DNA from 2 places in the Corynebacterium sp. Marseille-Q4381 genome. Region 1 is predicted to be linked to the other one. Evidence: predicted binding sites of a transcription regulator. Region 1 holds the regulator's gene; the other holds the start of a gene.
What was found. The regulator LexA, encoded in region 1, represses DNA repair genes until DNA is damaged. The targets are predictions, from matches to a motif close to CGAACANNTGTTCG.
Positions count from the first base shown of each region.

Region 2: the regulator LexA is predicted to act here: its motif matches at 2,590-2,603, upstream of V6D40_RS02200 (HNH endonuclease signature motif containing protein).

Region 1 is NZ_JBAJNR010000001.1:237,869-243,702, forward strand. It holds gene hrpA (ATP-dependent RNA helicase HrpA) at 1-1,632, shown strand, start outside; gene nrdR (transcriptional regulator NrdR) at 1,642-2,100, opposite strand; gene V6D40_RS01225 (hypothetical protein) at 2,111-2,434, opposite strand; gene lexA (transcriptional repressor LexA) at 2,624-3,304, shown strand; gene V6D40_RS01235 (DeoR/GlpR family DNA-binding transcription regulator) at 3,310-4,098, shown strand; gene V6D40_RS01240 (HPr family phosphocarrier protein) at 4,148-4,417, shown strand; gene V6D40_RS01245 (uracil-xanthine permease family protein) at 4,429-5,730, opposite strand; gene V6D40_RS01250 (HNH endonuclease signature motif containing protein) at 5,766-5,834, opposite strand, start outside.
Region 2 is NZ_JBAJNR010000002.1:83,789-89,622, reverse strand. It holds gene V6D40_RS02210 (ComF family protein) at 1-242, shown strand, start outside; gene hpf (ribosome hibernation-promoting factor, HPF/YfiA family) at 326-1,027, shown strand; gene V6D40_RS02200 (HNH endonuclease signature motif containing protein) at 1,125-2,519, opposite strand; gene secA (preprotein translocase subunit SecA) at 2,784-5,312, shown strand; gene V6D40_RS02190 (hypothetical protein) at 5,323-5,697, opposite strand; gene V6D40_RS02185 (HAD-IA family hydrolase) at 5,803-5,834, shown strand, end outside.

The sequences.
Region 1 (5,834 bases):
ATCGGCGGCGATTGGAATCGGCACCACCTGTTCATCGAGCACAACGAGGCGCTGCTCAACGACGCCGCCGCCGTCGAGGAGAAGGTCCGCCGCCGCGGCCTCGTCGTCGACGAGGACACGCTGTTCGACTTCTACGACGCCAAACTGCCCGAGACGGTGACCACCGCCCGGCATTTCGACTCGTGGTGGAAAAAGCAGCGCCACGCGGACCCGCACTACCTCGACTTCGACCCGGCGGCGCTGTTGACCGACGACAACCTCGACACGTCCGAGGAGGCGTTCCCGCCGCTCTGGCGCCAAGGCACGATCGATTACGAGCTGCGCTACAAGTTCGAGCCCGGCGCCCCGTTCGACGGACTCACGGTGGTGGTGCCCGTGCCGCTGCTCGCGGGTTTCGAAGCGGACGGGTTCGACTGGCTGGTGCCGGGGCTGCGCCTCGAGCTGGTCACGGAACTCATCCGCACGCTACCGAAGGCGCTGCGCAAACACGTCGTGCCGGTGCCGGACTTCGCCGCCCGCGCGGTGCCGCTGCTCGACGAGGAGCTTCCGCTTGTCGACGCCCTCTCAAACGCCCTGCGCGCCGCCGGCATCTCCGGCGTCAACGGGACCGACTTCAACCCCGCGGCGCTGCCTGACCACTTGAAAGCGACGTACGCGGCGATTGACAAGCGCGGCAACATCATCGACCACGACACCGACCTCGCCGCGCTGAAGCGCAGGCAGGCGGGCAAAATCCGCTCGTCGGTGGCGAAGCGCGCCGCTGCCAGCGCCTCGGAAACGGTAAAGAAGTGGACCGCCGACACGCTCGGCGCGGTGCCCGAAACCGTCACCACAGTCATCGAGGGCAACGAGGTCGACGCGTACCCCGCGCTCGAGGTCACGCCGGACGGCGTAAAGGTGTCGGTGCACCCGACAAAGGCGGCCGCCGACGCGTCGATGACGACGGCAACGTTGACGCTGCTGCTTCGCGAGATCCCCGTGTCCGTGCAGCAGATGACGAAGGGGCTACCGTTGCGCCACAAGGTGGCCGTGGACCATTACCCGCACGGCGGCGCGGAGGGCTTGGTTGACGACGCCCGCGTCGCAGTCATCCGCGACCTCATGCTCTCGCACGGCGGCGCAGTGCGCACCCCGGAAGAGTTCGACGCGCTTGTCAAGGAGATCAAGCCAAAGGTTCCTGGCGAGGTGCGCCGCATCGTGGTGGGGCTCGCGCCCGCGCTGGTGGAGTACGCGAATATGCGAACCGAACTGGCGAATTGGGAAGGCCCGGCGATCGATGACATGCGCTCTCAGCTGGACTTCTACCTGCCGAAGCACGCAATCACCATCCACGGCGCGGACCACCTGCAACACCTGCCGCGCTACATTGAAGCGATGCGCATCCGCTTGGAAGACATGCGCTTGGACCCAGACCGCGACGCCGACCGCCAGTCGGTCGTCGACGAGTCGAAGCGCTACCTCGAGGCGCGTGTCGCGAAACTGCCTGCGAGTGTGCGGAAGTCTCGCGCCTACAAAGACATCCTGTGGCGCATCGAGGAGCTGCGCGTCAGCCTGTTCGCTCAGCGGCTGGGCACGCCGCAGCCGGTGAGCCAGCGACGAATTGAGAAGCTCGCCGACAAGCTCGGGCGCTGATACCGGGCGCTAGAATTCCGAACGGTCGCGCCTGCGCATGAGGCGGATCTCGGACTCGAAATCGTCCGCGCTTTCGAACGACTTGTACACGGAGGCGAAGCGCAGGTACGCCACCTCGTCGAGCGCGCGCAGCGGTTCAAGCACCGCGAGGCCGATCTGGTTCGCCGGCACCTGCGAGCTGCCTTGAGCGCGCACCGTCTCCTCAACTTGCTGCGCGAGGCGCTTCAGCGCGTCGTCGGACACGTCGCGGCCCTGGCAGGCGCGACGCACACCCAGGATAAGTTTGTCGCGGTCGAACGGCTCGCTGACCCCGTTGCGCTTGACCACTGTCAGCACGGCTTTCTCCACCGTGGTGAAGCGCCCCCCGCACTCCGTGCACTCGCGGCGTCTACGGATCGCGGCGCCGCCTTCCACCGTGCGCGAATCGGTCACGCGCGACTGCTCATGATGGCAGAACGGGCAAAACATGACCTCTATCCTAGCGCGCCGCTTCCAAGACGCTGCTGGGTTGAACCGGCGCATCCCCCGCGCCGAACGCGCCGCCGAAGAGCGACCCGGCGATCAGCGCCGCCGCCATCAGCCCGCCGAGGGCGAGATTATCGCGACGCTCGCGACCCGGTTCGAACCCGTCGTGCTGCGGAAGAGCGCGGCCACCGGCAGGGGCAGCCGTTCGCTCCGCCGTTCGATTCGCGGGCGCTAACGTTCGAACAACGGCACGTTCGCCCGTGCGGGAACTCCCGCGGTTGACGTCCCAAACCTCCGACGCCGGTGCGCCGCCGTACGGGTAAATCATGGTGGTCATTGCTTATCTCCTCTCATTCAACTGGGCCAAATACTAACTGCCCGCCCAACACGGGCGCCGGTTCGTACGCTCACCTGTTCTAACGCCCACATGTTCGATTTATAGCACACCGGTGGAGAATATCGAACACACTTGCTTAGCGTGGTAGCTTCGTCGATAAGCAACTGCCCCAACGTCCAAGGAGAACGCATGCCGCGCAAGAAGGCGGACCCGAACGAACTCGACATGAGCGCTCTCTCCGAGCGCCAGCGCCGCATTCTGCAGGTAATCCAGGACGCGGTCGTGCTGCGCGGCTACCCGCCAAGCATCCGCGAGATCGGCGACGCGGCGGGCCTGCAGTCCACCTCCTCGGTGGCGTACCAGCTTAAAGAGCTGGAGAAGAAGGGGTTCCTGCGCCGCGACCCGAACAAACCTCGCGCCGTGGACCTGCGCCACCTGCCGGAACCCGTGAAACGAAAGAAGGCGGCCCCCGCCGAAACCCCGGAAGAGGCGTCGAGCCCGCGGTTTGTTCCGGTTGTCGGGCAGATTGCCGCGGGAGCGCCGATCCTGGCGGAGGAGAACGTCGAGACGTACTACCCGCTGCCGGATGAGCTGCTCGGGGACGGTGACGTGTTCATGCTCAAAGTCGTCGGCGATTCCATGATCGACGCGGCGATTCTCGACGGCGACTGGCTAGTCGTGCGATCGCAGCCGGTGGCTGAAGAAGGCCAAATTGTCGCCGCGCTGATCGACGGCGAAGCGACGGCGAAAGTGTTCCACAAGGACGCGACGGGCGTGTGGCTTCTTCCGCGCAACGAGGCCTTCTCCCCTATTAAGGGCGACGACGCCGAGATTATGGGCCTCGTCGTGTCTGTCTTCCGAGCACTGTAGCAGCGATGCAGGCCGAGGAACGCCGCCGCCAAATCGCCGCGCTGACCGCCGTTGAGGGGCGGGTGAGCGTTGCGGAGCTTGCTGAGCGCTTCGACGTCACCGCTGAAACAATTCGGCGGGACTTGGCCGCGTTGAACGACGAAGGGGTGGTCCAGCGCGTCCACGGGGGTGCGGTGGCGAGCCAGGGATATATGACGTCCGAGTTTCCGCTGGCTGCGCGGTTGCGCTCTGCGCTTGATGCGAAGGAGGCGATCGCGAGGGCGGCAGCGGCGTTTTTGCCTTCGGAGCCCGGCAAGTCAATTTTTCTGGATTCGGGCACGACGATCAGCGCGTTGGCGCAGCGGATAGCGTTCCTGCCGGAGGCGAGTTCGTGGTCGATTGTGACGAACTCGCTGCCGGCGGCGCTGGAGCTCGCCGAAGCCGGCGTCGGCGACGTGCAGCTTCTCGGCGGGACGGTGCGGGCCATTGCGCAGGCGGTCGTGGGTGACACGGCGCTGCGGACGCTTGCGCTTTTGCGTGCCGACGTCGCGTTTGTCGGCACCAACGCCCTCACAGTGGACCACGGCCTATCCACCGCCGACGCGCACGAAGCCGCGGTGAAGGCTGCGATGGTAACCAACGCGCGCCGCGTGGTGGTGCTGTGCGACTCGACGAAGCTCGGCAACGACTACCTGGTGAGTTTCGCCCCGCTCGACGCGGTGGACGTGGTGGTGACTGACTGGGGTGCTCCGCAGTCCTTGGTCGCCGATCTTGAGAGGCACGGGGTCAATGTCGTCATCGCCGACAGTCTCTAGACTGGTTGTCACTGCAACTGATGTTCGCGCACAACGAAAGGACCCCATCATGGCTTCCAAGACGGTGAAGGTTGGCTCCCACGTGGGCCTGCACGCGCGCCCAGCGACCGTTATCGCCGACGCCGCGGGCGAGTACGACGACGAAGTCATTCTCTCGCTTGTCGGAGGCGACGATGAGGACGAAACGGATGCCGCCTCAGCGCTGATGATCATGGCGATGGGCGCCGAATTCGGCGACGAGGTCACCGTCACCTCCGACAACCCGAAGGCCGTCGAGTCGATCGCGGCGCTGATCGAGCGGAACTTGGACGACGCTTAGGAGGGCGTCGTTTAGCGGTACTGCCCCTCGCCGATGGTGTCGTAGATCCAGCGCATGATCGGGTACACCACGATGATCCCGACGGAGCCCAACGCGATGCCTTCAAGGGCAACCTGGCCGGCGTGCAGCGTGAGGTTGCCGATACCCACGATCAGCGCCACCGCCGCAGCAGTGAGGTTCACCGGATCGGTGAAGTCGACGCGGTTGTCCTGCCAGATGCGAACGCCCAGCATGCCGATCAGCCCGTAGAGCACCAGGCAGGCGCCGCCGAGCACGCCCGCTGGAATGGTGAAAATAACGGCGCCGAACTTCGGGATGAACGCCAATACGATCGCGAACACCGCCGCGACCCAATAGGCGGCCGTGGAATACACCTTCGTCGCCGCCATCACGCCGATGTTTTCGGCGTAGGTCGTGGTGCCGGAGCCGCCGAAACCGCCGGCGAGTGTGGTCGCGATGCCGTCGCCAATCAGCGCTTTGCCCTGCAGGGAGTCGAGGTCGCGGTGGGTCATCTCGGACACCGCCTTGACGTGACCGACGTTTTCGGCGATGAGCACCACCAGCACGGGCAGCGTCACCAGCACAGCCGAAAGGCGGAACTCCGGCGTGTGGAAGGCGGGCAAGCCCACCCAGGGGGCGGCGCCGATGGTGTCTAAGGCGGCGTCGTCAAGACCGCCCGTCAGGGCGGCGAAAACCCAACCGACAACCACTCCGATGAGGATGGACAGCCTGGACGCCATCCCGCGCGCGGCAACGGTGACCAGAACGATGGTCACAAGCGTGACGCCGGCGACCGCCGGCTGCGTCTCCACGTTCGCCACAGCCGTCGGGGCGAGGTTGAAACCGATGAGCGCCACGATCGCGCCGGTGACCACGGGCGGCATGACGGCGTCGATGACGCGCTTGCCGGCGGCCTGGACGATCACGCCGACGAGGATGAGCGCCAGGCCGGTGATCAGCACGCCGCCGAGCTGCGCACCCATCCCGTACTGCTGCGAGGCAGTCAGCGGGGCGATGAACGCGAACGACGAACCGAGGTAGCTCGGCAGCTTGTTCTTTGTCAGCAGCAGGAAGATGATCGTGCCGAGGCCGGAGAAGAGCAGCGTGGTGTTGACCGGGAACCCGGTCAGGGTGGGCACGAGGAGCGTGGCGCCGAACATAGCGACCACGTGCTGCATGCCGATGCCGATCGTGCGCGGCCAGGAGAGCCGCTCATCCGGGGCGACGACGGCACCGGGGCTCACCCGTTTGCCGTCGCCGTGCAGCGTCCAACCAAATCGTGTCGTATCGGGAGTGCGGGGCGTTTCATTCACGGGGAGCCATTATCGCACCCGAGCGGCGCAATCTCCTACCCCGCGGGCACGCGCGGTCCGAACAGGAGCTCCATCGCGCCGGGGCGGTTGGCGGGTAGAAGGTG
Region 2 (5,834 bases), on a different contig from region 1:
CCCGTCGATCGGTTGTCCCAGTGCTCAGCCTCCGCGAGCGCACGGCGGACCAGTCGGAGCTCGACGCAGCGCAGCGGCGAGCCAACCTCGCCAACGCCGTGCGCATCTCCGCAGTGCCGGCCCAACCGGTCATTGTGGTCGATGATGTGGTGACGACGGGGGCGACGTTGCAGGCGAGCGTCGAAAAGTTGCTAGCCCACGGCGCCGATGTGAAAGCCTGCGTCGCATTATGTGCGGCATAACATGAAAACCACATTAACTCCGCATGACCAGCTGTATAATCAGAGGTGAACCCGGTTCCTACTACCTTCCGAGGAGGCAGAACATGACTTCTGCAGAGTATGACCAAAACGTTGGCTTGAGCCCCGCCGCCCAAGTCACCATCACCGGCCGAAACGTCGAAGTTCCGGAGCACTTCCAGGAGCGGGTCAACGGCAAGCTGGCGAAGATTGAGAAGCTCGACCCCTCGCTGACCTCCTTTCACGTGGAGCTGAAGCACGAGCCGAACCCGCGCCGCGAAGCGCAGGCCAACCGCATCCAGATCACCGCCTCGGGCAAGGGCCACCTCGCCCGCGCCGAGGCGAAGGAAGACAGCTTCTACGCCGCACTTGAATCCGCGGTGGGCAAGCTGGAGCGCTCCCTGCGCAAGGTGAAGGTGCGCCGCGAGATTTCCCGCTCGGGCCACCGCGCGCCCAAGTCCACCGGTGTCGTCGCCGCTGAGCTCGCTGCCGAGGCCGCCGACGTCCGCGAGGCGCAGCCGGGCAAGTACGACGTTGACCCGTACGCAGATCAGTTCGCCGACTTCGAGCCGGGCCAGATCGTGCGCAGCAAGCTGCACCCGAACACTCCGATGAGCGTCGACGACGCGCTGTCTGAGATGGAGCTGGTCGGCCACGATTTCTTCCTCTTCATCGATGAAGAAACGCAGCGCCCGTCGGTGGTCTACCGCCGCCACGCCTACGACTACGGCCTGATCGCGCTCGCCTCTGAGTCCGAGATCGCCGAAAACGGGGGCGAGGAGCAGTAACGTCTGCTTACGCCTGACTCTTCTCATCCACCCGCATCCTGGACCTCAGGGTGTGGGTTGTTTTATGCCCGGCATAATTTATGCGCGGCATAGTCGGCTACTCGAACGACAGGTCGGACCTGAACTCGTACTCACGCATGGGACCTTCGTAGTCGGCGGCGCGCTCCGGAAGTCCCCGATTGCGCGAGATGAAGCGGCTGCCGTCCTTGAACCTGAACTCTAAGTCGGGCCCTTCTTGCGTAATGTGTGCCAGTCCGTGGCTGACCTTGGAGTGGCAGGTTGAGCACAGGGGGATGAGGTTTCCGATATCGGTCCGACCCCCTTCGGACCACTCCTTAATATGGTGAATCTCGATGAAGCGGGTATGCGTGCAACCGGGCATAGCGCATTGGTGGCCCCATACATCGAGCAGCGCGCCGATCTGTGCGTCGCTGGCGAAGCGCCGTTCGCGCCCGTACGACAACGTCAACCCCGCGGGGTCCGTTATGTGCATGCGGTACATGGCGTTGGCGACGTAATCGCGCACCACCGACGACGGCACTTGTGGGTTCTGGGGCATCCACGCCTTGCCGTCCTCGGTCAGCATGATCGCCACGTTGGCGCCGGGAGCGCGGACCGGGGTGACCGGGTTTGCACGGACCATCTGGATCATGTTTACGAACGCGTTGTACAGGTCAACGTTGGCCACTGCACCGAAGCGGGTGGGGACGCGTAAGAGCTTCTCCATGGTGATCTTGGTATCTGGTCGCGGCGCGGCGACCTGCTCTCCGGGGCAGGCCTCTTCAATATCAGGACGCGGGACCGCGCATTCGTCCTCGGCGGTTGCCTGAGGGTCGCACGCGTCGACCAGCGCGTCGCCGAACATTTCGCGCAGTTCTTGCTCCATGACGGCCTTTACGTCTTCGTTGAGTAATCCCTCGATGTCCTCGCCTTCGAGGTCGTAGTTGGCCAGCTGGGCAATCTTGAGCGCCGATTTCAATATTTCGCCCATCATCGGTGTGAGAAGGAAGTCGCCAGCCCACATGCCATCCGACCGAGTGTCCAAGTTGAAATACGGCTCGTCCGGGTCCCTGTCGTCATCCTTCGGTGCCCCGGCGAGCGCTTGCCGCAGTTCCGCGTGGCACAGGGTGCGACCTAACTCCACCAGATCCGATTCGTTGGCTGCAGTCATGTACTGCAGCAGGAACCTGACGGTGGTGTAATCCAGCTCCGCTTTGCGGAATGCAGCGGCAAGCAGGGGAAAGTCCCGCAACTTTCGGCCGACGCGGACGTACTCGTAGGCAGTTGAGACGGGGTAGCGCAGCTCCCGTTGCAGCCAGTCAACGGTGCTGGACGCTCCGAGCGCCTCCGACAACTCGTGCTCGTCGAAATGGGCAATCAGTTCTAACAACTCGGCCTTAGCGACGTTGGTAAGGCGGTGCTGTTCGCGTATCTCACCCGCGATCGTCTTGGCATCGGTGCTGCGGCGGGGAGGGAGAAGCGTTGTGGTCATGGCGGTTTCCTTGCTCTGGCTGGGGAATTGTGGAGGTGAAACATCGGTGCGAACACTATACAAACCGCCTCGAACATACGATCGCACGTTATAGAACAAGCGTTCGAAAATTATGCCGCGCATAATCGGACGACCTCATTCACCTGCGCCCACCGGTCGCCCAATAAGGAAGTTCCCAGCCGGCTGCATCCTGGTTGCAAGGTAGCGGTGGGTACACTGGTTCGTTGGTATACCTGCAGAAACCTACAAAAGGATTTCTTTAACGTGTTTCAAGGACTAACGAAGCTGCTTCGCGCCGGCGAGGGACGCACCGTGAAGCGTCTGGCCAAGATCGCCGACCAGGTGATGGCGCTTGATGATCAGTATGCGGCGTTGACCGATGCGGAACTGAAGGCGAAGACTGACGAGTTCAAGGCGCAGCTTGCCGACGGGGCGTCGCTCGACGACATCCTCATCGACGCGTTTGCCACCGCCAGGGAGGCGTCGTGGCGCGTGCTCGGCCAGAAGCACTACAAGGTGCAGATCATGGGCGGCGCCGCGCTGCACTTCGGCTCGGTCGCCGAGATGAAGACCGGTGAGGGCAAGACCCTGACCTCGGTACTGCCGGCGTACTTGAACGCGCTTGAGGGCAAGGGCGTCCACATCGTCACGGTGAACGACTACCTGGCCAAGCGCGACGCGGAGATGATGGGCCGCGTCCACCACTTCCTTGGTCTCGAGGTTGGCGTCATCCTCTCCGAGATGCGCCCGCCGGAGCGCAAGGCCGCCTACGACGCGGACATTACCTACGGCACCAACAACGAGCTCGGGTTCGATTACTTGCGCGACAACATGACGCGCTCGCCCGCCGAGATGGTCCAGCGCGGCCACAACTTCGCCATCGTGGACGAGGTTGACTCGATTCTTATCGACGAAGCCCGAACCCCGCTCATCATCTCCGGCCCGGCTGACGGCTCGAGCCAGTTTTACACCGTGTTCGCGCAGCTGGCGCCGCGCATGCGCGAGGGCATCCACTACGAAGTGGACCAGCGCAAGCGCACGATCGGCGTGAGCGAGGAGGGCGTCGAGTTTGTCGAGGACCAGCTCGGCATCACCAACCTCTACGCGCCGGAGCACTCCCAGCTGGTGAGTTACCTCAACAACGCCATCAAGGCGAAGGAGCTCTTCGAGCGCGACAAGGACTACATCATCCGCCAGGGCGAGGTCCTGATCGTGGACTCGTTCACCGGCCGCGTGCTGGCAGGTCGCCGCTACAACGAGGGCATGCACCAGGCGATCGAGGCGAAGGAAAACGTCGAGATCAAGAACGAGAACCAGACGCTGGCGACCGTCACGCTGCAGAACTACTTCCGCCTCTACACCAAGCTCGCCGGTATGACCGGTACCGCGGAAACTGAGGCTGCGGAGCTGCACCAGATTTACAAGCTCGACGTGGTGGCGATCCCGCCAAACAAGCCGAACCAGCGCGTGGACCGCGACGACCTGATCTACAAGACCCAGGAGGCGAAGTTTTCCGCGGTCGCAGACGACATTGCGGAGCACGTCGAGAACGGCCAGCCCGTGCTCGTCGGCACCACCTCGGTTGAGCGCTCTGAGTACTTGTCCCAGCTGCTCACCCGCAAGGGCATCCAGCACAACGTGCTCAACGCGAAGCACCACGAGGAAGAGGGCCGCATCATCGCCGAGGCGGGTCTTCCGGGCAAGGTGACCGTGTCCACCAACATGGCCGGCCGCGGCACCGACATCGTGCTCGGCGGCAACCCCGAGGTGTTGCTCGACGCGAAGCTGCAGGAACAGGGTCTTGACCCGTTCGAGGACGAGGAACGCTACCAGGCGGCGTGGGACGAGCAGCTCCCGGCGGCGAAGGAACGTTCCAAGCAGCTCGGCGACCAGGTGCGCGAGTCCGGTGGCCTGTACGTGATTGGTACTGAGCGCCACGAGTCCCGCCGCATCGACAACCAGCTGCGCGGCCGCGCGGGCCGTCAGGGCGATCCGGGCGAGACTCGCTTCTACCTGTCGATGCGCGACGAGCTGATGGTCCGCTTCATGGGCACTTCCATGGAGAACATGATGAACCGCCTCAACGTGCCGGACGACGTCCCGATCGAGGCGAAGATGGTCTCGAACGCAATCAAGTCGGCCCAGTCGCGCGTGGAGAACCAGAACTTCGAAATGCGCAAGAACGTGCTGAAGTACGACGAGGTGCTCAACGAGCAGCGCAAGGTGGTCTACCGCGAGCGTCAGGAGATCCTCGATTCCAAGGACATCGCGGGCCAGGTGCGCCGCATGATCGACGAGACTGTCGGCGCTTACGTCGACGGCGCGACGCGCGAAGGCTACGTCGAGGACTGGGATTTGGACGAGCTGTGGAACGCGCTGGATGCTCTCTACGGCCCGTCGGTAAGCGCACAGCAGCTTATCGACGGCAACGAGTACGGCCGGCCAGGCGAGCTCACCCCAGCCCAGCTGCGCCAGGCGCTTGTCGACGATGCCCAGGCCCAGTACGACCAGCTCGAGGAGAACGTCGCGTCGATTGGCGGCGAAGAGCAGATGCGCAACATTGAGCGCATGGTCATCCTGCCGGTGATCGACACCAAGTGGCGCGAGCACCTCTACGAGATGGACTACCTCAAAGAGGGCATCGGCCTGCGCGCGATGGCGCAGCGCGACCCGCTGGTGGAGTACCAGAAGGAAGGCGGCGACATGTTCAACGCGATGAACGAGGCCGTCCAGGAGGAGACCGTGCGCCAGCTGTTTATGATGCGCAAGCAGTTCGAGCAGCCGGCTGAGTAGGGCGAAGTCGCTACAGCACCTTGAACGAGATGAGGCGGCCTGCGCGGATGCGGGCCGCGTATCCGTAGGGCTTGCCGCCCACTTCAACCGTGCCGAAGTACTCGCCGCGCTCGCGGGCGTGGCACGAGGTCACGGTCACTTTGCCCTTCGCGTCCGAGAAGCGGTAACGGGAACGCACGTGGGAACGGACCGCGAGGTCGAACAACGCGCCCGTGAGGGACTCGGGGTCGCGCTGCCCGAAGGATGCGTCGAGCGCCTGGCGCACCAGCGGGGCCATGGGGCTCGGCGGAAGCGCGTGCGCAGCGCGGGCGTGGGGGATATCGGGGCGGTGCGCACGCGGTACGACGACCTTGACGTGCTGGTGGCCCGGTGCCTGGTAATACACAGGTAGTATTGTGCACGTTCGCGCGGGGCCAGAAGAAGCGCCACCGCGTCCAAGAAAGTGAGCATGCGGGGCGGAACCGCAGGTCGACGACGAAGTGGAGATGTGATGCAGGGTTTGATCATTGACTACGCCGGGGT